Regions from separate parts of the Tardiphaga sp. 619_E2_N8_4 genome, predicted to be linked through region 3. Evidence: predicted binding sites of a transcription regulator. Region 3 holds the regulator's gene; each other region holds the start of a gene.

The links. The regulator LexA, encoded in region 3, represses DNA repair genes until DNA is damaged. The targets are predictions, from matches to a motif close to TGTTCNNNNTGTGTTCNG.
Region 1: the regulator LexA is predicted to act here: its motif matches at 6,735-6,752, upstream of AB8A23_RS24360 (ImuA family protein).
Region 2: the regulator LexA is predicted to act here: its motif matches at 1,814-1,831, upstream of AB8A23_RS00815 (PA0069 family radical SAM protein).

The regions. Positions count from the first base shown of each region.
Region 1 covers NZ_JBPWQJ010000001.1:5,063,935-5,073,587, reverse strand. The annotation lists gene AB8A23_RS24380 (MexW/MexI family multidrug efflux RND transporter permease subunit) at 1-3,051, shown strand, start outside; gene cnbZ (2-amino-5-chloromuconate deaminase CnbZ) at 3,179-3,922, shown strand; gene AB8A23_RS24370 (UdgX family uracil-DNA binding protein) at 3,926-5,389, opposite strand; gene AB8A23_RS24365 (putative DNA modification/repair radical SAM protein) at 5,411-6,652, opposite strand; gene AB8A23_RS24360 (ImuA family protein) at 6,815-7,606, shown strand; gene AB8A23_RS24355 (Y-family DNA polymerase) at 7,500-9,086, shown strand; gene AB8A23_RS24350 (error-prone DNA polymerase) at 9,083-9,653, shown strand, end outside.
Region 2 covers NZ_JBPWQJ010000001.1:164,141-173,793, forward strand. The annotation lists gene AB8A23_RS00810 (VOC family protein) at 59-517, opposite strand; gene AB8A23_RS00815 (PA0069 family radical SAM protein) at 629-1,792, opposite strand; gene AB8A23_RS00820 (glycosyltransferase) at 1,997-2,566, shown strand; partial or broken gene AB8A23_RS00825 (GNAT family N-acetyltransferase) at 2,602-3,075, shown strand; gene moaB (molybdenum cofactor biosynthesis protein B) at 3,072-3,632, opposite strand; gene ypfJ (KPN_02809 family neutral zinc metallopeptidase) at 3,638-4,579, opposite strand; gene AB8A23_RS00840 (site-specific DNA-methyltransferase) at 4,820-5,953, shown strand; gene AB8A23_RS00845 (glutathione S-transferase family protein) at 6,102-6,788, shown strand; gene AB8A23_RS00850 (nuclear transport factor 2 family protein) at 6,844-7,272, opposite strand; gene AB8A23_RS00855 (LysR family transcriptional regulator) at 7,364-8,287, shown strand; gene AB8A23_RS00860 (hypothetical protein) at 8,444-8,779, shown strand; gene AB8A23_RS00865 (methyl-accepting chemotaxis protein) at 8,858-9,653, opposite strand, start outside.
Region 3 covers NZ_JBPWQJ010000001.1:4,554,716-4,564,368, reverse strand. The annotation lists gene AB8A23_RS21955 (ComEC/Rec2 family competence protein) at 74-2,356, shown strand; gene lexA (transcriptional repressor LexA) at 2,375-3,097, opposite strand; gene AB8A23_RS21945 (GNAT family N-acetyltransferase) at 3,398-3,967, opposite strand; gene AB8A23_RS21940 (Orn/Lys/Arg decarboxylase N-terminal domain-containing protein) at 3,989-6,346, opposite strand; gene AB8A23_RS21935 (molybdopterin molybdotransferase MoeA) at 6,505-7,713, opposite strand; gene AB8A23_RS21930 (hypothetical protein) at 7,822-8,106, shown strand; gene AB8A23_RS21925 (CbtB domain-containing protein) at 8,170-8,352, shown strand; gene AB8A23_RS21920 (CbtA family protein) at 8,356-9,081, shown strand; gene AB8A23_RS21915 (HAD-IA family hydrolase) at 9,078-9,653, opposite strand, start outside.

The DNA of each region.
Region 1 (9,653 bases), 510 kb from region 3:
GCGCTGGTCGTCAGCCTGCTGATCCTGCTGATCGGTTTCAAGGCTGCAACCAGCCTGCCGATCCGTCAGTATCCGAAACTGTCGAATACCGTGATCACCGTCACCACGGTATATCCCGGCGCGTCGCCGGACCTGATGCAGGGCTTTATCACCACGCCGATCGAGCAGGCCGTCGCGGCTGCTGAAGGCATCGACTACATGACGTCAGCATCGACGCAGGGCCAGAGCCTGATCTCGGTCTATATCAAGCTCAACGTCGATCCCAATGCCGCTCTCACCGAAGTGCTGTCGAAGGTCAATTCGGTCAAATATCTGATCCCGCGCGAAGCGAATGACCCTGTCATTCTGAAGTCCACGGGGTCGACGACGGCGGTGATGTATCTCGGCTTCTCCAGTGAGGAACTGTCCGGCTCGGCGATCTCCGACTACCTGACGCGCGCGGTGCAGCCGATCCTGTCGACTGTGGACGGCGTGGCGTCGGCCGAAATCCTCGGCGGTCAGACCTTCGCCATGCGCCTGTGGCTCGATCCGCTACGCATGCAGGGCCGCGGGGTATCTCCGGACGATGTCGCTGCGGCGATCCGCGCCAACAACTTCCAGGCGGCAGCCGGTCAGACCAAGGGCTATTACATCGTCTCCAATGTGACGGCGAATACCGACCTGCAGAACGTCGAGCAATTCAAGCGCATGACGGTGAAAGCCAAGGACGGCGGCTTTGTCCGTATGGAGGATATCGCCACCATCGAGCTTGCCGCGCAGAGTACGGACGCGAGCGTGGCGTTTAGTGGCGAGCGCGCGATCTTTATCGGCGTGCAGGCGACGCCGCTCGGCAATCCGCTCAACATCGTCAAGGGCGTGCGCGCGCTGTTCCCCGAACTCGAGCGTAACCTGCCGCCATCGCTGAAGATGAAGGTCGCCTACGACTCCACCAAGTTCATCACGTCGTCGATCGAGGAAGTTCAGAACACGCTGATCGAAGCCGTCGGCATCGTGATCGTGGTGATCTTCCTGTTCCTGGCTTCGTTCCGCTCGGTCATCATTCCGGTGGTGACGATTCCGCTGTCGCTGGTCGGCGTCTGCAGCCTCATGCTCGTCATGGGCTTCAGCATCAATCTGCTGACCTTGCTGGCGATGGTGCTCGCCATCGGCCTCGTGGTCGACGACGCCATCGTGGTGGTGGAGAACATCCACCGCCATCTGGAGGAGGGCAAATCGCCGGTGCAGGCGTCGCTGGAAGGCGCGCGCGAGATCGTTGGTCCGGTCATCTCCATGACCATCACGCTGGCGGCGGTGTATGCGCCGATCGGCTTCATCGGCGGTTTGACCGGTGCGCTGTTCCGCGAATTCGCCTTCACGCTGGCGGGCTCGGTGATCGTATCCGGCGTTATCGCGCTGACGCTGTCACCGATGATGTGCTCGGTGCTGTTGAAGCAGGAAGAGCCGGGCTGGTTCGCCAAGAAGGTGGACAAGGTGTTTGGCGCCACCACGCGCTGGTATGGCCGGCAGCTCGATCGCTCGCTGGACTATCGCCCCATCACGGCCATGTTCGCCGTTGTGATCCTCGGTCTCGTCGGCTTCATGTACATGAACACGTCGAAGGAGCTGGCGCCCGAGGAAGATCAGGGCATTCTGTTTGCAGTGACCAAGGCACCGAAATACGCCAATATCGACTACGCGGATTTCTACGGCGATCGCATGGACGAGGCGTTCAAGAAGTTCCCGGAAACCGATCTGCGCTTCATCATCAACGGCACCAACGGTCCGAGCAACGGTATCGCCGGCATGCTGCTGAAGCCGTGGGACGAGCGCAAGCGTTCGTCCACGCAGCTGAAGCCGCTGGTGCAGGCTGAACTCAGCAAGATCGAGGGTGTCAACGCCTTTGCATTCAACCTTCCGGCGCTGCCGGGCGGTCCCGGCGGTCTGCCGATCCAGATGGTGATCAGTTCGACCAACGGCTTCCAGTCGGTCTATGAGGAGATGGTCAAGTTGAAGGACACCGCGCGCAAGAGCGGCCTGTTCATCGTCAGCGACAGCGATCTCGATTTCAATCAGCCGGTGGTGCGCGTCTCCATCGATCGCTCCAAGGCCAACGACCTCGGCATTACGATGTCGAGCATTGGCAATACGCTGGCGACGCTGCTCGGCGGCAACTATACCAACCGCTTCAACCTCGAGGGGCGCTCCTATCAGGTGATCCCGCAGGTGCCGCGCGGCATGCGGCTCTCGCAGGATTCGCTGGCGAACTACTATGTGCCGACGATCACGGGTCAGCAGGTGCCGTTATCGACGCTGGTGAAGGTGGAGACCGGAACCAACCCGAACGCACTGTCGCACTACAACCAGCTGAATTCGGCGACCTTCCAGGCGGTGCCGATGCCCGGCGTGACGGTGGGGCAGGCGGTCGACTTTCTTGAGGGCGCCGCCAAGCAACTGCCGTCGGGCTTCAATCACGACTACCTCGCCGACAGCCGACAATATGTGCAGGAAGGCAACCAGCTCGCGGTGGCGTTCGGCTTCGCGCTGATCATCATCTTCCTGGTGCTGGCAGCGCAGTTCGAAAGTCTGCGCGATCCGCTGGTGATCATGATCACGGTGCCGATGGCGATCCTGGGCGCGCTGATCCCGCTGTTCTTCGGCATGGCGACGATCAACATCTACACGCAGGTCGGCTTGCTGACGCTGGTCGGTCTGATCTCGAAGCACGGCATCCTGATGGTGGAGTTCGCCAACGAACTGCAGCTCAAGGAAGGTCTCGATCGTCGTTCGGCCATCGAGATGGCTGCCCGCGTGCGTCTGCGTCCGATCCTGATGACCACGGCTGCGATGGTCACCGGCCTGTTGCCGTTGCTGACCGCGGCGGGCGCAGGTGCTGCGAGTCGCTTCTCGATCGGCCTCGTGGTCGTCTCCGGCATGATGATCGGTACGCTGTTCACGTTGTTCGTGCTGCCCGCGGTTTACGTGGCCATCGCCACCGATCACCGCGCCGGCAAAGAGACGGAGCGCGCCAAGCAGATCGAGGAATTCGATCTGGAGCATACGCGGACTGCCTGATCGCACGGACGCAGCCTTGCGAAGCTGAGCTTGCGGGGACACATGGTTTGAGGTTGGATGGCGGATCGCTTCATGCGATCCGCCATTATCTTTTGGCGGCCCGCATGGCCTCCACAGGACCCATCCCATGACGCGCGATTTTCCGGCCGGCAATTATCGCTATCTTCCCGCAGTTTTTCAGTATTCCAGCGGCGTTGCCGCCAATGCGGATTTCGAGATCGAGCGCGTTCGTTTCGACACGTGGCTGCCATTGGCCGATGGGTTTGCGCGTATTGCCGATTACATTCTCGCGGCGGATCGCCCGCTGACATCGTTCTGCGCCTGCGAGTTGCGCTCGCCTGCAGTGGTCGACGAAGCTGGCTTCCGGACATTCAACGAGCACTATGTCAAGACGCTTGCTGAATGGGGCATCTTTGACGGCACGAATAATCCCGTCGCGCGCAGCAATGTGTGCCTCGAGATCGATCCGCCAAGTGAACCGTCGTTTTACGCGTTCTCGTTCACGCGGCCGTCGCTCGGTGCCAAGCCGACTTTCGTGATTGCGGGTGGTGCTGAAGCGCGCGGCGGTCCTGGAACATATCCCGAGCGCATCACGCGCTATCGCGAGACCTCGCTGGACGCATTCCGGGAGAAAACGCGGATGACCATGAGCAATATGGAAGAACGCCTCGGCGCCTTCGGCTTCTCGTGGAAGGACACCACCGCGACGCAGATTTACACGGTACAGGATTTCCATCCCGTGGTGGCCGATGAATTGGCTAAGCGCGGTGCGTCGCGGCAGGGCATGACCTGGCATTTTGCGCGGCCGCCGGTGGTCGATCTCGAATTCGAGATGGATACGCGGCGTGTGATGCGTGAATTCGTGATCTGACCGTCAGGCAGCGCGCGCTGATTTGCAGAGATGCGCGGCGACGATGCGCAGGTCTTCGACGAAATGCGCATATTCGCGTGCCTTGGCATCCTCGTCGGGCAGTCGTAGCAGATAGGATGGATGCACGGTCACGAGAACCTGTGTGCCGTCGTCAGCCTCGATAATACGGCCACGAGTCTTGCCGATCGGCGTGATCTTGCCGAGCACGCTTTGCGCGGCTGTCGCGCCCATCGCGACGACGAGCTCGGGTTTCACGGACGCTTTTTCGCGCTCATACCAGGGACGGCACGCCTTGATTTCCGGCGTCGCCGGTTTCTGGTGCAGACGGAATTTTCCGCGCGGCACAAATTTGAAATGCTTTACGGCATTGGTGACATAAACCTTGTCCCTGACAATGCCGGCTTCCTTCAGCGCCTTGTCGAGCATCTGTCCGGCTGGTCCGACGAATGGCTTACCGGCAAGGTCTTCTTTGTCGCCGGGCTGTTCGCCAACCATCATCACAGAAGCATGCTGCGGGCCTTCGCCGAACACGGTTTGCGTCGCATCTTTCCACAAATGGCAGGCACGGCAATCGGCGGCTTCGTCGCGCAATGCGGCAAGACTTTCCTTCCCGGTATGTTCGGCTGTTTTGGTCGCATGCGACTTGACCATCGTCTCCTCCCGACGTTGCGGTTTCTTGGGCGCGCTGGCTTCTGCCGCGATCATGTCACCTGTGATGCGTTCAGCTTGCGCGATCAGCGGTTTGATCAGCGCGGCTTCGGGCAAGTTGCGCCAGTATTTCTTCGGCATCTCGTTCTGCATCGCCTTGGTCTTCAACCGCGCCGGATTGAAGATGTTGGCGTAATAGGTCAGCCACACCTCTTCGAGCCGATCTTTCGTCGGCGCATCCGACTTGCTGACACCGGGCGTGGTGGAAATCGCATGGCCATCCCAATGCGCGCAGAGATCCGGCGTCAGGATCGACCACGCCATGTCGGCAAAGCGCCGCGCGAAGAACGGCGCCGCGAGTTCGACGATGTGATGTTCGGGCTCGAACCAGGCGACGAAATGCGACTTCGGCTCACGGCCGATTTCGCGAAACCGCACGAAAGCATGCATCTTGTGTTCGTCGCGCCGGACAGCCTTGGCCATCGCCTGCAATTTAGCGATGTCGGAATCGATCGCGACGTGGATCAGATTGGGATTGTCGCGCAGCCGCCACAGCAAGCGATAGAGCAGGGCGAAGCGTTCGGGATCGCGATGCAGGATCGCGGTGTGCGCCAGTTCGACGAATTTGGCCGAGACGTTGAAAGTGCCTTGCGTGGCGTCAGAGAGCAACGTCTCGGGCGAGGCCGGAAACAATTCAGGCTCGGCGCCTGCAACCGTCCATGTCACGTCAGTGGGAGCAATGTCGTTGATCGCCAGTTTGCGTGCCGCCTTGCGCCAGCCTTCGAAATCGGTGTCGCTGTCCAGCACTATGGTGTGCATCGGTTCTCCTGAAATGAAATTCTAGAACCCAAATCCCAATTGCGTCGCCTTCGGCTTGAAACGCTGCGCCAGTCTCGCGCCGTCCAGCAAATTCACGGCGGGGCGGTGATCCGGAAGAACGATGAAAGGCAGTGCCTTGTTCCGCGAGATATGCAGCCGGGCGAGATCGCCAACGCGGATCGACGAGATGCGGCGCGTTTCGATGATCCGCTGCACGGCCTTGGCGCCGAAACCGGGCACGCGCAAAAGGTCTTCACGGCTGGCGCGGTTGACGTCGAGCGGGAAGCGGTCGCGGTTTCGCAGCGCCCAGGCGAGCTTCGGATCCATGTCCAGCGACAGCATGCCGTCATTGTCATCGACGATCTCGTCGGCGTCGAAGCCGTAGAAGCGCATCAACCAGTCAGCCTGATACAGCCGATGCTCGCGGAGCAGCGGCGGGGCGCGCAGCGGCAGTGCGCGGCTGGCATCGGGGATCGGGCTGAAAGCGGAGTAATAGACACGCTTCAGATTGTAGGACCCGTACAGATTAGCCGAAGTCCGGATGATGGTTGAATCATTGGAGCTGTCGGCGCCGACGATCATCTGCGTGCTCTGGCCGGCTGGCGCAAAACGCGGCCCGACCTTGCCGCGCGGCGTCGGCTTGCGACCCTCGCGGGCTTCATCGAGCTTCAACCGCAATCGACCCATGGTGCGACGAATGGCGCGGACGTCTTTCTCCGGCGCCAGCTTTGCCAGGCTGTCTTCTTCGGGCACCTCGATATTGATCGAGAGCCGGTCGGCATATGTGCCGGCCTCGGTGATCAGCGCGTCGTCGGCTTCCGGAATGGTCTTGAGGTGAATATAGCCGCGGAAGTGATGCTCCTCGCGCAGTTTTCGCGCGACGGCGACAACCTGTTCCATCGTGTAATCGGCGCTGCGGATGATGCCCGACGAGAGAAACAGTCCCTCGATGTAATTGCGTCGATAGAAATCCAGCGTCAGTTGCACCACTTCCTCCACGGTGAAGCGGGCGCGCGTCACATTGCTGGACGCCCGGTTGACGCAATAAAGACAATCGTAATTGCAGGCATTGGTGAGCAGGATCTTCAGCAGCGAGATGCAACGGCCGTCCGGCGCATAGGAATGACAGATCCCCATGCCTGCGTCGGTCGAGCCGATGCCTTTGCCGTCGCGGGAGTCCCGTTTCTCGGTACCGCTGGACGCACAGGACGCGTCGTATTTCGCGGCATCCGCCAGGATCTCCAGCTTGCGCTTCACGTCCATGTTCAAAAATCCCTTTGATTCCAAACGCTAAAAAAGTGGCTGATGATCCCGATTGACTCGGCTTGCCATCTTAGCTTTATATTAGAACATATCATGAACAAATGGGCCGGCAATGGGTTCACTAAAAACCCGCCACGGCAAAACAATTTCGAGGAGCGGCGCATGACCGGCGCACGCATGACCACGCTCGCGCAATTGCGCGGCAGCATTGAACGCATCGAGACCCACAGCGATACCTATGCGCCGGATCGCGTGTCGCTCGGTCATGCCGAGGCGGACGCGGCACTGCAAGGCGGCCTCACGCGTGGCACCATGCATGAGGTGTTCGCCGAAGGCCGGCACAGCGCGGCGGCCACGGGCTTTGTCGCCGGCCTCGCGCATCGTGTCTCGGCAAAGCGGCCGCTGCTGTGGATCCGGCAGGATTTCTCCGAACGCGAATGCGGCGCGCTGGCCATGAGCGGCTGGCGCGAACTCGGTCTCGATCCGCGCCTGCTGGTCACCGTGCGCGCGCCCGATGTCGAGACGGCATTGCGGACCACGGCTGATGCGCTGGCCTGCGACGCGCTGGGCAGCGTCGTGCTGGAAACCTGGGGCGACAGCAAGCAGTTCGACCTCGTCGCCAGCCGCAAGCTCACGCTGGCGGCGCGCGGCTCGGGCGTCACGTGCCTGTTGCTGCGGACTGCAGGCGTTCCGGCCTCGAGTACGGCGGAAACTCGCTGGATCATCCGCTCCGCGCATTCGCCGCCATTCAAGACCTGGCAATCATGGGGCGCGCCCATGCTCGATGTGCAACTGGTTCGAAATCGTCACGGCCCGAACGGGCAATGGATCATGGAATGGAAGTGTGATGAGTGCGTTTTCCGTGACACATCGGCGCATCCTCAGCCTGTGGCTGCCGCGCCTGCCAACCGACCGCATCAAACGTCAGCTCGCGCGCAACGGCGTGCCAGCTAATCTGCAAGCAAGTATCGTCGTCGCCAAGCAAAGCAATGCGCTGCAGATTTCCGCGCTGGACGATGCCGCGGCGAAGCTCGGCCTTGAACCAGGTCTGCCGCTTGCCAATGCCCGTGCGGTCTGTCCGGACATTCAGGTGTTCGATGCCGATCCTGTCGCCGATACGCAGGTACTGACCGACATCGCCGATTGGTGCGACCGCTTCACGCCACTGGTGGCGCTGGATCTGCCGCATGGTCTGTTTCTCGACATCACCGGCTGTGCCCATCTGTTCGGTGGCGAGGCCGCACTGATGGAGCAGCTCTGCGCGGCGCTGTCGCGGCAGGGTTTTATTGTCAGTGCAGCGATTGCGGGGACATCGACATGCGCGCGCACGCTCAGTCGATATGCACATGGCCGGATCATCGCCGCGGGCGAGGAGGCCAAGGCAGTGACGTCGCTGCCGTTGTTCACGCTCGGCGCCGATGAGGCGATCACCCGTGGATTGCGCCGCGCCGGCTTGAAGACCATCGGCGATGTCGCCTCGCGCTCGCGCCCCGAAATCACCGCACGTTTCGGCGCGGAATTCACGACGCTGCTGGAACAGGCGCTGGGGCAAAGCGATGCACCGATTTCCCCGCGCAAGCCGCTGCCGGATTATATCGTCGAGCAACGCTTCGCCGAACCGATCGCCACCGATGGCGTGATTACGCTGACACTGGCTAAGCTGGCGCGCACGCTGATCGATGCGATGGACAGGCAGGGCAAGGGCGCGCGGCGGCTCGAAGCTGCGTTCTTTCGCACCGACGGCGCGGTGCGGGTGATCACCGCGGAAACCGGCCTGCCGGTGACCAAGGGCGAGGTGATCGACCGGTTGTTCCGCGAGCGACTGGACGCGATTGCCGATCCGCTCGATCCCGGCTTCGGTTTCGATATGATCCGCCTGTCGGCCAGCCGCACCGAGATTGTCGTGCAGCAGCAGCGCGATCTCGATGCCAATGTGCATGCGAACGATGAACTGGCCGACTTGATCGACCGTATTGCTGCGCGGATCGGGTCGCGGCGTGTGTTGGTTTATCTGCCCGTCGAGAGCCACGTTCCCGAACGCGCGATGCTGGGGGTGCCGGCACAGCATCATCTGGCTGCCGCCATGCAGGCAGCATGGCCGGTGCGTGAAGACGAGCCGCCATTGCGGCCGTTACGGTTGTTCGAGCAGCCTGAGGTGATCGAAGTCCCGCTCGCGGAGTTTCCAGACAAGCCGCCTAAGAAATTCACCTGGCGACGCGTCTCTCACAACGTCGTTCATGTGGAAGGTCCGGAGCGTGTGTCGATGGAGTGGTGGCGTTCGCAGGAGGCGAAGCCGACGCGCGATTACTTTCGTGTCGAGGATGAGGCAGGTCAACGCTTCTGGCTCTTCCGCGACGGGCTGTATGGCGAGATCAGGGATGCGGACAATCAAGTCGTTTCGCCGCAATGGTTCGTGCATGGGCTGTTCGCATGAGCACGGGCGGCGCCGGCGCGCCTGATTATGCCGAGATTGGCGTCACCAGCAATTTCTCGTTCCTGCGCGGCGCGTCGCATCCGCAGAACTATGTGCATCAGGCCAGTATCGAGCGGCTTTATGCCATCGGCATTGCCGATCACAACACCATGGCCGGTGTGGTGCGTGCCTTTGCCGAGCTGGACCACAAGGATCTTGTCTACAAACCGAAGCTTCTGATCGGCACACGGCTGGTCTTCAATGACGGCACGCCTGACATCCTTGCCTATCCGTGCGACCGCGCTGCCTATGGCCGACTGTGCCGGTTGCTCAGCATGGGCAAGTTGCGCGGCAACAAGGGTGAATGCCTGCTGCAGCTCGGCGATCTCGCGGAGTTTAGCGAAGGGGTGTTGCTTGTTCTAATGCCGACCTATCGGATCGACAGTGATCTTGTCCTGCGCACGCTCGATGCACTATCGGGCCTGCTGGCGGAAGGCATCTGGCTTGGCGCCAGTCCGTTTCATCGCGGGGATGACAGGCGTCGTTTGGCGAAGCTGCAGCGCATCGCATCCACCGCGCGCGTGCCTC
Region 2 (9,653 bases), 4.4 Mb from region 3:
GCAGCTCCCGGGGTGCAACCGGGAACTCAGGATCATGCCCGCTATTCAGGTCGGGTCTTTAATCGTCCAGACGCACCCGCCGGTCATCACCGACCTCGATCCCCGGTGCCGTCACCACGTCCCAGGCGTGCCCGTCCGGGTCGGCAAAGTAGCCGGAATAGCCACCGTAATCGGTCTTTCGCGCTGGCTTCAGAAGCGATCCACCACAATCGACAGCGAAAGCGAGGACCGCATCGACCTCGCCTTCGGAGCGGCAATTCCACGCCAGCGTGCTGCCGCGAAACGCCTGCGGCCTTGGATGGTCAGGCAATGTCGCATCCTGCGCCAGTTGATCCCATGGAAACAGCGCGAGGACGCTGGCGCCGGTGTCGAAAAAGGCGATGGCATCGCCCGAGGCACGGGCCTTTCGCGTAAAGCCCAGCGCTTCGTAGAAGGCAATGCTCCTGCGCATATCCGCGACACCCAGCGTGATCACCGTCATGCGCGCGATCGGCGCCGGTGGTTTCTTCGTCGTCATGCGCGTCACTCCTGTACTCACTCTATAGATCGAAAAGAGGGACGTTGGCAGGCTCTGGTTTCCTGCCAACGTCCCCTCTCCACCACTCCGTACGCTGCGAGACCTGCGGAGTTAGAACAGATTCAATTGCTGACCGGCACCGGCCGGCTTCTCGAAATGATCGAGGGTGAGCTTCGAACGACGCTTGTTTAGGCCAAGCTTCGTGCAGGCGATCTCGAAGCGGCGACCGATCATCCAGGCCATCGGCCCCGTGCCCTTCATGCGCGTGCCCCATTGCGAGTCGTAATCGCGGCCACCGCGCATTTCGCGGATCAGCGTGAAAACATGCCGATAGCGATCCGGATAATTCGCGATCAGCCACTCGCGAAACAGATCGCGTACTTCCATCGGCAGCCGCAACAAAACGTAGCTGGCTTCCTTGACGCCGGCATGCGCGGCGGCATCGAGAATCCGTTCGATCTCGCTGTCGTTCAGCGCGGGGATCACCGGCGCCACCATCACCGTGGTCGGAATGCCAGCCTCGGATAGCTGCCGCAAAGCTTCCAGTCGCTTCGACGGCGTCGAAGCGCGCGGCTCCATGGTGCGCGCGAGCTTCGGATCGAGCGACGTCACCGACAACGCCACTTTGACCAGATTGCGCTTCGCCATCCGCGCCAGGATATCGATATCGCGCGTCACCAAGGCAGACTTCGTGACGATGCCGACGGGATGGCCGGTCTTCTCCAGCACTTCGAGAATGCCGCGCATCACCTGCCGCTCGCGCTCGATCGGCTGATACGGATCGGTATTGGTACCGATCGCGATCATCTTCGGCTCGTATTCGGCGGCGGCCAGCTCCTTCTCGAGCAGCGCCGGCGCATCGGGCTTCACGAACAGTTTGGATTCGAAATCGATCCCGGGCGAGAGACCGAGATAGGCGTGGGTCGGCCGCGCGAAACAATAGACGCAGCCATGCTCGCAGCCGCGATAGGGATTGATCGAACGGTCGAAGCCGATATCCGGCGACTCATTGCGCGTGATGACCTTGCGCGCGGTGTCCGTCGCAACGGTCGTCTTGAACGGCGGCAATTCATCGAGGCTCTGCCAGCCATCATCAAAGGCTACCCGGGCCTCGGCCTCGTAGCGCCCGCTGTCGTTGGACTGGGCACCGCGGCCGCGCCGCCGCTGCTTGTCGATCGCCACTGCGATCTCGGGAAAAGGGGAAAGCGCACCCGCCGGCTTATCGGAGGGCGCCGGGACCGGCGGGTGCTTGAGGGCAGCGATCTGGCGACTCATGAAGCCACGATAGCGTACACATGGAACAAAGCAAGAACATAAATAGGGTGGCACACGGCCGGGGCACTGTGCATTCTCCCGCCGCCTTGCAGGGGCGGCCGAAAGTCGAACCGCCCCGAAATTGCAGCAGCCGCCGGTGCCGCATAGACTATGACGAAATGATAACGCGGCCACCCCGTTGTTGAGAGGTATTATCCGACACCCATGCTGAGCGTGATCATCCCCACCGAAGGCGTCGAACAGCCCGCTGTTGCCACACTGGCAGCGCTGGTGCCGGGCGCTGCTGCCGGTGTGATCCGCGAAGTGCTGCTGGTCGATCGCGCTGGCACCGATGTCATCGAACGTGTCGCCGATGTCGCCGGCTGCGGCTTCCTGACCTCGCAGGGATCGCGCGCCGCGGCGATGGCCGCCGGCGCCAAGCAGGCGCGCTCGCCCTGGCTAATGTTTCTCCATGCCGGCGCCGTGCTCGATGCCGGCTGGATCGAGGAGACCCAGCAATTCATCCAGCGCGTATCGACCAGCAACCGCCCCCGCGCGGGCATTTTCCGCTATGCGCGCTCGCCCTATGACGAGACCAATTTTCGCGATGGCCTGAAGCACCTGGTCCGGATGATCACAGGCCCCAAGGCCGATCAAGGTCTGCTGATTGCACGCGAACACTACGACCGTCTCGGGGGCTACGCACCCGATGCCCGGCGCTCCGAAGCGCGGCTGCTGCGCCAGCTCGGCCGCTCCTCACGCACATTGCTGCGCAGCCGGATCATCGTCGCCTGACCATGGCCGCCCAAGCCCCCGATGCCGTTCAGCTTGCAGTGCTACGCGATCTCCAGCCTGGCGATATCGACTGGGTCATCCGCAGTCACGGCGAACTCTATGCGAGTGAATACGGGTTCGATGCGTCCTTCAAGGCGCTGGTAGCTGACATCGCCGCAGAATTCGTCGCATCATGCGATGCCACGCGCGAACGCTGCTGGATCGCCGAGATGGACGGCGCGCCGGTCGGCTCGCTGTTTCTCGTGAAGGCATCCGACGACGTCGCCAAGTTTCGGCTCTTGCTGATCGATCCCAAGGCGCGCGGACAAAAGCTCGGCCAGCGCATGGTGACGGAATCCATCGCCTTTGCGCGGCAATGCGGTTATCGCAGGATCACGCTGTGGACCCAGAGCAATCTCGGCGCTGCGCGAAAAGTCTATCAGGATGCAGGTTTCGCGCTGGTCGCCACCGAGCCGCATCGCAGTTTCGGGCAGGATTTGATCGGCGAGACCTGGGAACTCGTGCTCTAGACCGACGCGCCCTTCGCCTTCGGGCGTCGCAAATGCTCATCCAGCCGCGGCATGATCTCCACGAAATTGCAGGGCCGCGTGCGGTAATCCAGTTGCGCGGCAAGGATGCCGTCCCAGCCATCGCGGCAGGCGCCGGGCGAACCCGGCAGGCAGAAGATAAATGTCGCGCCGGCGGTGCCAGCAGTCGCGCGGCTCTGGATCGTCGAGGTACCGATCTTGGCGTGGCTCAGCATGTGAAACGCAATCGAGAAACCATCCATCCGCTTCTCGAACAGCGGCTCGATGGCTTCCGGCGTGACATCGCGGCCGGTGAACCCCGTGCCGCCGGTCGTAATGATCGCGTCCACGCCGGGATCGGCAATCCATGCGCGCACGATCTTGCGGATCGCTTCGACATCGTCCGTGACGATCTCGCGCTTCGCCAACACGTGACCGGCCGATGCCAGCCGATCGGCCAGCGTCGCGCCGGACTTGTCGTCATCGAGCGACCGCGTGTCGGAAATCGTCAGTACCGCAATGTTGAGCGGTACGAAGGCTTTGGTCGTGTCGGGCTCCATCGTCGTTACAGTCGATCCGTCGCGAATGTATTGCAGGCCTGCACGGTGCCCTGCTGATAGCCGGTCATGAACCAGCGCTTGCGCTGTTCGGCAGAACCGTGCGTGAAGGAATCCGGCACGACGCGACCCTGTGCCTGACGTTGCAACGTATCGTCGCCGATGGCGGACGCGGTCTGCAGCGCAGCATCGATGTCGCCGGCTTCGAGGAAACCGGGGCGCTTCTTCGATTCGCGATTGACCCAGACGCCCGACAGACAATCGGCCTGCAACTCGACGCGGACCTGCAGCAGATTGGCCTCAGCCTTGCTGCCGGCCTGCTGCTGCAGGCGTGTCACGCGCGGAATGATCCCGAGCAGGTTCTGAATGTGATGGCCGGCTTCATGCGCAATGATATATGCCGCGGTAAATTTGCAGGCATTGCCCGAGCAACCGCGGAATTTGGTTTCAACCTGACGGAAGAAGCCGGTGTCGAGATAGATCTTCTTGTCGGGCGGACAGTAGAACGGCCCCATCGCCGACTGCGCATTGCCGCAGCGCCCGCCATTGGTGGCATTGCGAAACAGCACGATCTGCGGCCCAATATATTTCTGTCCGCTCTCCTTGAAGATTTCATCCCAGCGATCGTCGATCTCGCCGAGCACGCCCGAGATCATGCTGCCCATCTCGTCGGTGGGCGCCCCTGATTTCGTCGGCGTCGAGCGCCGATCGGTCTGATAGGTCGGCGCCTGCTGTCCGCCGGTGAGAATTTCTGCACCGCCGATCAGGATGCGCGGATCGATACCGAACGCCCAGCCGACGAGGCCAAGCACAATCACCGTGCCGATGCCGAGACCACCGCCACCGCCCGGAATTCCGAAACCACCGCCACCTCCGCCGCCATATCCGCCGCCGCTATCGTCACGACGGTCGTCGATATTGTCGCTGCGACGGAAGTCATCGTAACGCATGAGGTAATTCCTTCATTTCAAGTCGCAGCATTTTAGACCGGTTTGACGCGATCCGAACACCATAACGCAATTGCAGCGCAAAATTTCCATTCCATTAAGCATTAACCTGCCCGGCAAAACTTGCCTAGTTCGAACTCGTTACCAATTAAGTCGATTTTTACTTTGCCCGGTCAATGTCTGCCTGTCGGTTGTTTAGTCCCGCGTCGCCGACAGCGTCGCCTGAGTCAGAGTAATTGAGTCATGGTTGTTTCGCGTCGCGGGGCGTCTGCAAGGGCGCCCCGCTCTCACTTCGAAACCTCTCCGAGCAGCAGCATCGTCATTGGTGATTGCGTCGCAGAGATGTCAAAACTCCCGGCAGGGTCGGTCGATCTGGTGTTCGCAGATCCGCCGTACAATCTGCAGCTGAAGGGCGATCTCAAGCGCCCCGACGAATCCCATGTCGATGCGGTGAATAATGACTGGGACAAGTTCTCGTCATTCGCCGCATATGACGACTTCACGCGCGCGTGGCTCCTGGCCGCACGCCGTATCATGAAGCCGTCGGCGACCTTGTGGGTGATCGGCTCCTACCACAATATTTTCCGCGTCGGCGCGATCATGCAGGACCTCGGCTTCTGGGTCCTCAACGATATCGTGTGGCGCAAATCGAATCCGATGCCGAATTTCCGCGGCCGTCGCTTCACCAATGCGCATGAGACTATGATCTGGGCCGCGCGCGATGAGAACGCCAAGGGCTATACGTTCAATTACGAAGCCCTCAAGGCCGCGAATGAGGACGTGCAGGCGCGTTCCGACTGGCTGATCCCGCTCTGCACCGGCGACGAACGCCTGAAGGGCTCGGACGGCAAGAAGGTTCACCCCACGCAGAAGCCGGAAGGCCTGCTGGCCCGCGTGCTGCTGTCGTCGTCGAAGCCCGGCGACCTCGTGATCGATCCGTTCAACGGCACCGGCACCACTGGGGCTGTCGCCAAGCGCCTTGGCCGCAATTACATCGGCTTCGAACGCGACCGCGATTACGCCGCCGCTGCCGAAGCACGCATCGCTGCAATCGAGCCGCTGCCGGAAGCAACGCTGGCACCGTTCATGACCGCCCGCAGCGCGCCCCGCGTGGCGTTCTCGGAACTGGTCGAGCGCGGCATGATCTCGCCCGGTACCAAGCTGGTCGATCTCAAGAAGCGTCATGGTGCATTGGTGCGCGCCGACGGCGCCATCATGTTCGGCGACAAGGTCGGCTCGATCCATCGCATGGGCGCGATGGCCCAGGGCTCCGCCTCCTGCAACGGCTGGACGTTCTGGCACGTCGAGACCAAGAAGGGCCTGCGCTTGATCGACGAACTCCGCGCTGAAATCCGCAGCGAGATGGGCGCGGTCTAAAGTCCCCGCCCATGCCACCGGCCGGACGCATGCGCCCGACCTTCGTCAAAACATCGCTTGCACTCCCCCTGAATTCCAAGCACGAGACAACGGTCCGCATCAGCGGCCCGTCTCGTGCTTTGACGTACAAAATCCTGGGAGATTTGAGATGCTGAAGTTTTACTTCAACGGGTCGCCAAACCCGACCAAGGTCGCGCTGTTTCTGGAAGAAGCCGGCCTGGCCTATGAGCCGATCGCCATCGACACCCGCACCGGTGCGCAATTCAACCAGGACTTCCTGAAGGTCAATCCGAACGGCAAGGTGCCTGCAATCGACGACGATGGCGTCAAGGTGTTCGACAGCAACGCCATCCTGCTCTACCTCGCCGAGAAGACCGGCAAATTCCTGCCCGCCAACACCCCGGCCAATCGCGGCGAGATGCTGTCCTGGCTGATGTTCGTCGCCACCGGCGTCGGTCCGTTTTTCGGCCAGGCCGTGCACTTCAAGCATTTCGCGCCGGAGAAGATCGACTACGCGCATAACCGCTATCAGTTCGAGGCCAAGCGCCATCTCGGCGTGCTCAATGACCGCCTGGCGGGACGGCAATATATGGTCGGAGACAGCTACACGATCGTCGACATGGATGTCTGGGGCTGGGTGAGGATGACCAACTTCATCCTGGGCGACGAGGGCTTCGCCCAATTCCCCAACGTAAAGCGCCTGCATGATGAGATCTCGGCGCGTCCGGCCGCAGCGAAGGCTGTCGCCCTGAAGGACACGTTCAAGTTCAAGGCCGAGATGGACGACGAAGCCCGCGCCGCCATGTTCAAACATCTCGCCACCAGCGCAGCCTGATCACGAACCATCCGACGAATGCCGGGCGCAGCACTGCGCCCGGCATTTTTTTGTGTCAGGCAGGCGCGCGCGCCATCTCTTCCGGAAACGGCCCCAACACCCGCTCCACAAGCGCAGTGTCGCAATATTCCTTGATCATGGTGATCTTGCCGTTCTCGACACGCCACACCATGCAATAATCGTTGTCGTAACGATCGCCGGTCTTGGTGATATTGTCGCCCTTGGCCTCGACCACCACCAGATTGCCTTCCGCAATGAAGTTGGACGCGACCGTGCGCGGCCGGATGTCAAATAGCGACCTGAAATGCCCCATGAGGCCGTTGAGGATCGCATCCTTCCCCTTGAAGGTGCGTCCCCAGGAATACTGACCGACCACGATCCAGCATGCATCATCGGCGAGATGATCGGCGAAGGTCGTGCCGCTGCGGTTGGCTGAATCGCGATAGACCTGCCGAATAAGCTTCTTGTTGTCTGCCGTGCTCATTGTTCTGCTCCATCGCTTGAACGATGACGCAGTATGGGTTGGAGAATCCTCATTCTTCCAATCGATAGTCTGTATGATATATATTCGTCTGATGAATTTAGCTGCGCTCGACCTGAACTTGCTCGTCGCGCTCGATGCATTGCTGCGCGAGAGCAATGTCGGCCGCGCCGCAATGCGGATCGGCCTGTCGCAACCGGCGGCGAGCCACGCGCTGCGCCGGCTCCGTGACGTTCTCGGCGATCCCCTGCTCGTCCGCGTCGGCGCCCGCATGGAGCTGACCCCGCGCGCACAGGCCCTGCGCGGTCCACTTGCCCAGACACTGGAGCAAGTCCGCGGACTGTTCATCCCGGATGTCTTCGATGCCCGCCAAAGCGACCGGCACTTTCGGCTGATGATGCCGGATCTGGCTGTCGAACTGCTGATGCCGCCATTGATGAAGAAGCTCGACAGCGTCGCGCCGGGCGTCCAGATCAACATCGTGCCATGGCGCGGCCCGTCGATCATGACGGCGGAATTCGCCCGCAGCCTCGACATGGTGATCAGCATCGGCAACGCCTTCAACGGCTTCCATCGTCAGTTGCTCTATGTCGATTCCGACGCCCTTGCCGTCCGCAAGGGCTATCCGGCAGTAGCGCGCCTGAAAACGGCCGAGGGATTTCTCAAAGCCCGCCACATCGCCGTGGTGCTCCGGGGCCAGAGCGAAGACCTGATCGACGACTGGCTGCGCAACAAGAAACTGGAGCGGCAGATCGCCCTCGTCGTGCCGAGCTATATCGAGGCGCTGCATGTCGCGGCACGGACCGATCTCGTGGCCTTTGTGCCGCGACGCCTGATTGCCGCATTGGCTCAGCCACTATCGCTCACGACAATTGCGCCACCATTCGATCCCGGCAACGACGAACAGTTCATGTTCACGCCGACACGCGCGCAATTCGATTCCGGCTCAATCTGGCTCCGCAAGATCATGCTGGAAACCGGCCGCGAGCTCGATCCGCCAAAGCGCCGTACGGCCTGACACAGCGCGCCCCGGTCAATTTTGCCGGCAAAGCTTGCCGGCAGGCAACGCCTGATAGCAACTACAAATACCTAACCGCTTATGATGTCTGAATATTTCTGATGGCCTGATTTTTGCGTAGTGGGTCGCAAACATCTCACAGCAAGAGAAATTCAGATGTCGAACTCCATTATCTCCAGCATGCAGTCCTTCAAGCTTCCGACCAGACTGCAGCCATCCGACAAGGCCGAGAGCGGCCTCGGCAATGCAACAGCGATAGCAAAATCGCCGGAAGAGAAATTCCTCGACTACGCGAAAAAGACGCCGGCAGAAAAAATGCGCGACGCGCTGCTGTCGAGCATCGGCGTAACGGAAGAAGAATTGAACAACATGTCGCCGGAGCAACGCCGGGAGGTCGAGCAGAAGATTGCCGACAAGATCAAGGAAGCCGTGAACAAGAAGACCGAGAATGGCGGCAGCGCCAGTGGTTTCTTTACGGATATCAGCGCCTAGCAGTCGCGCGTTACACCGCTAAAGAAATTGGCGCCGCAACGGCGCCAATTCCGGATCAATCGAAATGAGCGGACGCGATCAGCGCGCGGCAGCCTGGCGTACCAGATTTTGCCGGGCCTCGCCGAGATAGCCGCGGATTTCCTTGGTCAGCAATCCCGACTGCGACGACAGATCGCTCGATGCCACCATGGTCGATGTGGCGAGTTGTTCGGTGTCCTTGGCTGTGGTTGCCAGCGACTGGATGTTGGTCGAGATCTCACGCACCACGGCGAAGGCCTCGTCGATGTTGCGCGCGATATCGGCCGTTGCCGCCGACTGCGCTTCGGAGGCGCTCGCGACCTTGCCGGTGATCTCGTTCACTTCCGCAATCACGGTGCCAATCTCGGTGATCGACGAGCTGACCTTGTCGGTCGCCGACTGAACCTGGCCGATTTCCTTTTCGATCTCGGCGGTGAAGTTGGCGGTCTGGGTCGCCAGTGCCTTCACTTCATGCGCCACCACAGCGAAACCGCGGCCAGCATCGCCTGCGCGGGCCGCCTCGATCGTCGCGTTCAGCGCCAGCAGATTGGTCTGGCTGGCGATCACGTTGATCGAGGTCACGACTTCACTGATGCGTACGGCGACAGCGCGAAGCACGTCGACATTGCTGGCTGCATCGGCGACGCGTTCGACGGCACGGCCGGCAATCGCCGCCGAGCGATTGACGTCGGCGCCCACCTCGCTGGCACTGGACGACAGCCGCGCTGTGGCCGAAGCCACCGATTGCATGTTGGCGGACGCCTGTTCGGATGCCGCCGCCACCGACGTAACACGGGTCAATGTCGAGGATGCGCCCGTCCGCAGATTGCCTGCGGTGCTGCTCATCTCGACCGCG
Region 3 (9,653 bases):
GCATCCGTTCCGCTAGCCGCCGCTTGCCCTTCCGATAGCATTCGGAAGGACAAGCTTGGCGTGCGGGCGTTCGATGGCGCGGGGCGGGGATCAGCAACAGCGGCGGGGCCGATCCGGCACGGCGACCACATGGCCGCCGCCGGCCACGGCAGGCGTCGCTCTCCCGTCACCGACGTCATCAACGTCGGGCTTCGAGACGCTCTGGACGTGGGTGTGGGCCGAAGCTGGTCCCGGTCGCTTGCTGCCTTGGGTGCCGATCGCTTTCGGGACCGGCATCGCGCTGTATTTTGCCGCTGAGCATGAGCCGGTGGCCTGGGTTGCCGCTGCGACGGCAGGCCTTCTTTGCGTGGCTGCGTTTTTGCTGCGGCGGCAGCGATGGTTTCCCTTGATCTTGCTCATTGCGGCAACCGCGGCCGGCTTTGCGATGGCTGCAATGAAAACCGCGCGCGTGGCTCATGAGGTTCTGGCGAAGCCGCTCTATTCCGTCGCGCTGACCGGCTTCGTTGAAACTCACGAGGAACGGGAGCGCACGGATCGCTTCGTGCTGCGCGTTGCCACGATGGACAGCCCGCGCGCCGCGCCGAAGCTCACCCGTGTGCGGCTGTCGGTGAAGAAGGGCATGGCGCCTGCCATCGGCAGCTTCGTCGAATTGAAGGCAAGGCTGCAGCCGCCGCTGCCGCCGCTCCGGCCGGGGAGCTACGACTTCGGACGGGATCTGTATTTTCAAGGGATCGGCGCGTCCGGTTTTGTGATGGGCGGCATCAAGGCAGTCGATCCGCCGATACAGCCGAGTGTGGCGCTACGCTATTCGGCGACCATGCAGGGGCTACGCGACGCCATCGACGCGCGGATCCGCACAGTGCTCTCGGGCGATAGCCGCGCCATTGCCACGGCGCTGCTCACGGGCCGCCGCGATGCGATTTCGGCTGACGTCAATGATGCGATGTTCATCTCCGGCCTCGGTCATGTATTGTCGATTTCTGGCTATCACATGGCCGTTGTCGCCGGCGTGGTGTTCTTTGCGATCCGCGCGCTGCTGGCACTGATCCCCGTGCTGACGGTGACGTTCCCGATCAAGAAAGTCGCAGCGGCTGCTGCGTTATTCGCAGCACTGTTCTATCTGCTGTTGTCAGGTGCTGAAGTCGCGACGCAGAGATCGTTTTTCATGACGGCCGTCGTGCTGATTGCAGTCATGGTCGATCGCCGGGCGGTGACGTTCCGCACGCTGGCGGTGGCGGCAATGGTCGTGCTGATCGTCGCGCCGGAGGCACTGGTGCATCCGAGTTTCCAGATGTCGTTCGCGGCGACGCTGGGGCTCGTCGCATTGGTGCAGATCGGCATGCCCGCGCTGTTTGCGTCGTCCGATCATTCCGCGACGGCGCGCGTGGCGCTATGGGGCGGACGTGAGATCGCGATGCTCGTGCTGGCCTCGCTGGTCGCGGGCCTTGCCACCACGCCCTATGCTGCCTTTCACTTTCATCGCGTCACGCCCTATGGCGTTCTCGCCAATCTTTTGGCGATGCCGGTGGTCTCGGCGTTGGTGATGCCGGCCGGCATTCTCGGTTTGGTGGCCATGCCGTTCGGCTTTGACGGTGTGTTCTGGCGGCTGATGGATGTCGGCATCCAGTGGATGATCGTGGTCACGCAATGGGTCGCAGCCTTGCCCGGCGCCATCGGCCGGATGCCGGCCTTCGGCACCGGACCGCTGATATCAGCCAGTATCGGCATCATCGTGCTCGGATTGCTGCGCACGCCGTTGCGCTTCGCGGGGGCTGGCGTGCTGGTGCTCTCGATTGTATGGGCATTGCTGGTGAAGCAGCCGGATGTGCTGATCTCGGGTGATGGTCGCAGCGTCGCGGTACGGGGCAGGGACGGGCATCTCCACGTGATGCGCAGCGCCAAGGATACATTTTTGCTGAAAGAGTGGCTTGCCGGCGATGCCGATGCACGCCTGCCGACCGATGCCTCAGTCGGCCACGGCGTGTCCTGCGACCGCGACGGGTGCATCACGGCGCTGGCCGATGGCGCTTTGGTGGCGCTGGTTCTACAGCCGGATGCTTTCACAGATGATTGCGAGAAAGCGGCGCTGATCGTCACGACGAGACAATCGCCGAGGGATTGCAAGGCGCTGGTGATCGATCAGGATCGCTTGCAACGAAATGGCGCGGTGAGCCTGCAGCGAACTGCCAACGGCTTTACCATCGATGCCGTGCGCCCGCCTGGCCTGGACCGCCCGTGGTCGCGCGCTATCCCCGATGAGCCCCAGCACGATCTGATCCAGGACAGTCGCACGCCGCAAAATCGGCCGGTGGATGCGACGCCGGCGGAAACCGATCTTCAACCCGAAGATCAGTAATCCGCCGAGGCCACAGCCTCAGTAGCGACGATACAGGCCAATCAGCTTGCCCTGAATGCGCACCCGGTTAGGCGGCAGGATGCGGACCTCGTAGGCGTCGTTCGCTGGCTCCAGCGCGATCGACGCGCCGCGGCGGCGGAAGCGCTTCAGCGTGGCTTCCTCGTCGTCGATCAGGGCCACCACGATGTCGCCGGTGTCGGCGCTCTCGTTGCGCTGGATCAGCACGGTGTCGCCGTCGAGAATGCCGGCGTCCTGCATGGAATCGCCGCGCACTTCGAGCGCGTAATGTTCGCCGGAGCCGAGCATGTCCGCGGGCATGCTGATGGTGTGGCTGCGGGTCTGCAGCGCCTCGATCGGCGTACCTGCCGCGATCCGGCCCATGACCGGGATAGCAACCGTGCGGCCATTGTCATCATCGCCGCTGTTGCTGGCGATGCTGGCGGCCGAACGCACCTTGCCAAGCGTGCCTTCGATGACGCTGGGCGTGAAGCCGCGGCGCCCGGTGCCGCCGGTGACCGGCGCGCCGAGCTCTGGCAGCTTGATGACTTCGATGGCACGGGCGCGGTTGGGCAGACGGCGTATGAAGCCGCGTTCTTCCAGCGCCGTGATCAGACGATGGATGCCGGACTTCGAGCGCAGGTCGAGCGCATCCTTCATCTCGTCGAAGGAGGGCGGGACGCCGGCTTCCTTCAACCGTTGATCGATGAATCGCAGGAGTTCGTATTGTTTGCGCGTGAGCATCTGAAGCCATCCTCAGTTGACGGTGTCGGCCGCCGCGTGCGTTTCAAAGGGCCTTCGAACGTGAGCCTCAATCCAGAGACGATCGTTCGAAGATCGGTTGCGCGAGTTCGGGCACTCTCAAACTACTCAAAGCCACAGAATCTCGAAACAAATCATGAACGAACACTATATGTTCCATATGTGTTCTGCAATGCTTAATTTGCCGTCAACAGAATGCGCGTTGAGGGAGGTTTGAGGAGGCTGTTCCTCACCAGTCGTCGACCCTCGACGGACATGGAAAATGCTTCCCGGTCGCTTGGTCTACGCAGACGTCATGCGCCCAACGGGCGGCGGCGGGGTCGTGGAGCCGGTGGCCAGCGAGCGCTGAACCATGATCGTGTCGGCCCAGCGGCCGGAGCGATAGGCGACGCCGGGCAGCAAGCCGACGCGGGCAAAGCCGAAGCTCTCATGCAAGCCGAGCGAGGCCGTGTTGTCGGCATCGATATAGCCGATGATCTGCCGGAAGCCGGCCGCCGCGCAGACGTCGATGAGTTCGCGCATCAACAGGCGGCCGATGCCCCGGCCGACATGACCGTGGTGGATATAGATCGAATGCTTGACCGTGTAGCGATAGGCCGGTCGCTTGCGGAACAGCACCACATAGGCATAGCCGACGACCTCGCCGCCTTGCGTGGCGACGAGGTGCGGGAACCGTTTGCTGCGCAGGTTCTTGCGCCGGTCTCTGAGATCGTCGGGCTGCGGCGTGTCGGCGTCGCTGACGCCTTCCTCGACGCCTTGCCGGATGTGCCGGCGATAGATCGCCAGCATGGCATCGACGTCGGTGTCGCGTGATGGTCGGATGACGACCGGCTGTTCGAGTTCCGTTGGCAAATCAGGCTCCTTACGTGCTCCCTATTCGGAGACCACGTAAGTGTAAAGTCGGATCCGGCCATTGGCGTCGACCTTGCGGTAGATGCCTTGGATCTCGACGTCGAAGCCCGGGAATGTGTTGAAGCAGGTCTCGAACATCCTGAGATAATCGATCATCGGCTTTGACCGTTCGGTGAGCCGTTCTCCGGGGACGATCGTGGCGATGCCGGGCGGGTAGACCACGAACGGCGTCGTCGCGACGCGCCCGAAGATCTCATCGATCGGGAGGTAATCGACGTCGTTGCGCACCAGACAGCGCGCGGCATCATGGGGTGACATGGCAATCTCCGGCAGATGGTCAGCGGAGAATTGCCTGGTCTGAAGTTCGCTCACATTGGCCTCGCGGAAGAACCGGTGCATGTCGCCGCATAGATCCCGCAGGCGTATGCCCGCGTAACGCGCGGGCCTGCGCCGTGCGAATTCCGGGATGACGTCTTCCAGCAACGCGTTGTCGTCATGAAACTTCTTGAAGGCGACAAGGCCCGATATCAGCGTGCCGGCCTTGCTGGCCTCCACGCCGGGCGTCAGCAGGAAGAGCAGCGAGTTAAGGTCGTTCTTCTCCGGCACGATGCGATTTTCGCGCAGGAACTGCGCGACCACGGGCGCGGGGATGCCGTGTTCCGCATAGCCGCCGGTGGTGCGGTCGAAGCCGGGTGTCAGTACCGTCAGCTTGTTGGGATCGGTCATGGCGAAGCCGGCGACCATTCCGGGAAAGCCGTGCCAGGCAGCCTCAGGGGCGAGCTGCCAATAGGACGGATTGGTGGCGAGCTGGTCAGTGCCGATGCTTTCCCACGGCACATTGTGAACAGCGCCTTCGCTGGCTGCGTCGGGAATTGCGACGCGCTCGGGCACGAAGGGTTCGAAGAACCAGCGACGCTCGGCGCGGGTTTCCTTCTCCTCGAATTCGCGGCGGACGGCGCGCATCTTCTTGCGCAGTTCGATGCCCAGCCGGATCGTGTCGTCCCACAACACTTCGCCAGAGCGGCCCTTCATCATCTGCGCGCCGACATCCAATGATGCGAACAGTGGATAGAATGGCGAGGTCGAGGCGTGCTGCATGAAGCTTTCGTTGAAGCGCCGATGCTCGACGCGGCGCTTCTGCCCGCGGATATGACGATCCTTCATGTGGATCTGCGACGCCTGCGAGAAGCTCGCGAGCTGCTTGTGGGTCGACTGCGTCGCGATGATGCCCGGCGAATCCGGGCCGAGCTCCTTGAGCCCCATGGCGAAGCGGCCGGCATAGAGCGGGTGGAATTTCATGAAACCCGCCCATGCTTCGTCGAACAGGATGTAATCGCAGAGATGGCCGATGCGCGCGATGATCATCTCGGCGCTGTAGATGGTGCCGTCATAGGTGCACTGTTCGACCACGGCGACGCGGAACGGGCGTGGACGCTTCCAGGCCTCGGGATCCGTGACCAGCGGATTGATACGGATGCGCTCGCGCAGCGCGTCCTCGTCGAGCGCATCCCAGTTCATCGGGCCGATCAGGCCCCAGGGATTGCGCGTCGTCGGCACATAGATCGGCACACCGCCTGAAATCATCAATGCGCCGTGCAGGGCCGCCTTGTGGTTGTTGCGATCGAACAGCACCAGATCGCCATCGGTGACCAGAGCCGATAGCGCGACCTTGTTGGAGGTCGAGGTGCCGTTGAGCACGAAATAGGTTTTCTCCGCCCCGAAGATCTGCGCGGCTTCCTTCTGCGCCTGCAAAGCAGGGCCCTCGTGAGTCAGCAGATCGCCGAGATCGAGCACCGAATTGTCGAGGTCGTCGCGAAACACGGCTTCGCCGAGATGTTCCATGAACACCCGCCCGATCGGGCTGCGGCTGTAGAACACGCCGCCATTGTGCCCGGGGCAGGTCCAGAGCTGGTTGCCTTCCTCGGCATAGTCGACCAGCGCGCCGAAGAACGGCGTCTTCAGCGTCTCGGCATATTGCTTCAACCGGCTGATCAGATTCTTGGCGATGAACGGCGGTGTTTCCTCCGACAGGAAGACATAGCCGTCGATGAAATCGAGCACCTCGACCGGGACGTCTTCAAACCGCTTGCGACGGATCAGCAGGATGATGGGGAAATCGAGGCCCCGTTTGCGCATCAGGTTGATCAGCGCCGCGGTCTTGCCTTCGAGGCCCTTCTTGCCCCAGTCGACCACCATGCAGCCGATCGCCGCGTCGGTCTGGACCGCGATCGTGGCGTCTTCGAGCTTGCGCGCCTTGACGACCTCGAAGCCGGAACGCTCGATCTCATCGACGATCTGATTGAGGCGAATGCCCTCGAGATCGTCGGCGTCGAATGTTGGCATCGCAAACAGGAAATTGAAGCGTTTGAAATAGTCCATTTGTGCACCGATCTTGTTTCGCAGCGATGTCTCGCTGCGTTACGTGACAATTCAGTGACTGAAGCCGCGTTAAGGTATCTCAGTCAGAAAAAAGCTCAGAGAACATGCCGCGCGGCGGAAGTTCCGGTGGCCCGGCATCCCATCGCGCATCTCGGCCTTTAGACAGGCAGTCGCATGATCGCGCAGGAATCACCAGCGGCGGCGGCGGGAGCGAATGGCTTGCGGATCAGAAGTCCTTCGGCGACAGCCAGATTTCCCAGCAGCGACGAGTCCTGTTTCATCACCGGCGTCGCCACCACGGTGCCGTCGGCGCGGGTTTCCAGACGCGTGCGCAGATAGTCCTCGCGCTGGTCGTTGGCGGCGAGGTCGCGGCCGAGCACCGCGGGTTCGAGCGCGTGAGCGACCTCGTTTCGGCCGGATAGCGCGCGCAGCAGCGGCACCATGAACAGGAAGCCGCAGACATAGGACGAGACGGGATTGCCGGGCAGGCCGATCACGCGCATGCCCTGGCGGCGTCCGTGCATCATCGGCTTGCCGGGCCGCATGGCGATGCGCCAGAACGCCATCTCGACGCCGGCATTGATCAGGGATTGCTGCACGAGGTCGTGGTCGCCGACCGACGCGCCGCCGGTGGTGATCAGCACGTCCGCCTTCAGATCGATCGCGCACTGAATGGCCGATGTGGTCGCCTCCAACGTGTCGACGGCGATGCCGAGATCGATCACCTCGGCGCCTTCAGCGCGGGCCAACGCACGCAGCGCGAAACCATTGGAGAGCACGATCTGGCCGGGGCCAGGGACCGCGCCGGGCATGACCAGTTCGTCGCCGGTGGCGAGCACGGCAACGACCGGCCGTCGCCGCACGGGCAGTGACGGATGGTTCATCCCGGCAGCAAGCGCCAGGTCGCGATCGGTAAGGCGGGTGCCGGCGCGCAACAGCACATCGCCTTCGTTGAAATCGACGCCAGCCGGGCGGATATGCTTGCCGGAAATCGCGGCCTCGTTGATCCCGACCATATCGCTATCGCGCGTGGTATCTTCCTGGATTACGACGGCGTCGGCGCCAGCGGGCAGCACGCCGCCGGTGAAGATTCGCAGGGCTTCGCCGGTCTGCAGCGGGCGGTCGAACGGCTTGCCTGCGGCGATCTCGCCGATCACGCGGAGCTTGGCGCCCAATGTCGCATCGGCGGCGCGCACCGCATAGCCGTCCATGGCCGACATGGGCTCCGGTGGCTGCGTGCGCAGCGAAGCGATGTCGCGGGCGAGCACGCGGTGGAACGCGTCTTCCAGCGGCACCATCTCCTCAGGCAGCGCATCGGCGCCCGCGAGAATCGCGGCCATGGCATCGGTAACCGGCATCAGGGCCATCGCGGGGATCTCCGGCAGTGTGGGCGCCCGTCATAGCGGAGAGCGGGAGCGGACGCAAAACCACCGGCGCTTTGGCAGGGCAGGGAAACACGGTAGACATCGGCGATCATGACCGACAACCACGCCGCAACCGCCGATGAAGCGCCTGTCTGGCGGGCAGATGTCGATGCGCTGGCGTTCCGGCCGTCCGGCCATCGCGGGCTATGCATGGTGCACCGTCATGCGTTCCGGACGCTGCTCCGGCGCTACCCGTCGCCGGAGGACTGCGCGGCCTATTTTCAAGACCACAGAGCGGTGTTCCAGGCGGCGGCTAGCGCCAAGCTCGTGCGTGCGTCGGTAGCGGCAGATGCGAACTTTCATCTGACCAGCCGCGATCTCGCCCGCGCGATGTAAAATTAACGGTCGCGCCGCCGGAGCAACTCGGCTAAATTGGCCCTCTATTTCGCGAGGATTCCGATGCAACAGACCCAGACCGCCCAGATCTCCGCCGTCACCACTGACGTTAATGTCGTCGTGCAGGCCGTTCTGGCCATGGCGCTCGGTCTGTTTATCGTCGGGGTGGTCGGTTTCTCGCATATCAGCGCGGTCCATAATGCGGCCCACGACACGCGTCACGCCAACGCATTCCCCTGCCACTGAGACATGTCCGTCTTCAGGTCGATCGTTTTCTCGGCAGCGCTGGCTGGCGTGATCACTGGCGCTGCCATCACCGGCGCCCAGATGGTCGGGACCATTCCCCTGATCCAGAAAAGCGAAGTTTATGAGCGCAAGGCGGAAGCTCCGGCTGCTGTTGCGCCGACGGCTGCCGCGCAGCCCGCCCATACGCACGACCATGGCGCCGCCGCCCATAGCCATGAGGCCGAATGGGAGCCCACCGAGGGCTTGCAACGCAATGCCTTCACCACCGGCGCCAATATCCTGACGGCCATCGGCTTCGCGTTGCTACTGGCCGGCATCTTCGCGCTGCGTGGCCGGGCCGTGAGCTGGCGGGAAGGGCTGTTCTGGGGTCTCGGCGGTTTCGTCGTCTTCACGGCGGCGCCCGGCCTCGGCCTGCCGCCGGAGCTGCCTGGAATGCCTGTCGCCGACCTCACACTGCGCCAGACCTGGTGGATCGGCACCGCCTGCGCCACCGCGGCGGGGCTCGGCCTGCTGGTCTTCCGCAAGGCGTCATGGGCTGCCATTTTAGGCCTCGGCCTGATCATCCTGCCGCATCTGATCGGCGCTCCACAGGCGCCCGCTGGTCATACGGATGTCCCCGAAGCGCTGTCGCACAGTTTCGTCGTTGCGGCGGTCCTGACCAGCCTGCTGTTCTGGGCACTGCTCGGCGTCCTCACCAGCATCGCCTTCCAGCGCATCTCGCGGACCTAAAGCCCGAGTGCCTTGAGCGCCTCGGCGACGGAAGTCGGCGAGGTGACGTGGACGGCCTGCAATCCGCAAGCGCGAGCGGCCTCGATATTGTCGGCAAGATCGTCGAAGAACACGATGCGGTCGGCGGGGATGCCGATTTCCGCGATGACGTGCTCATAGGATTTTGCATCGGGCTTGCGAAGCCCGATCGAGGACGACAGAAACACCGTGTCGAAGTGACTGAGCAGATCGGCATGGTGTTCCGAGAAATGCGTGACATGCGCGACATTGGTGTTTGAGAATGCGTAAAGCGGCCAGCGCTTCGCGGCATGCGCGAGGAGTTCGGCGATGCCCGGCATCTCCCCGACGAAGATCGCATTCCAGCCTTCGAGAAATTGTGCCGGCGTCAGATCGATACCGAGCGTGTCGTGCAGATGCGCAAAGAATGCGTCGTCGGAAATCTCGCCGCGCTCGTGTCGCATATAGACGTCGCCGCGCGCAAACCGGCTCACGATGTCGTCCGGTGTACACTGCGCGTAGTCCGACCAGACCTTCAGCACGCGCGTGAAATCGATATCCAGCACGACGCGGCC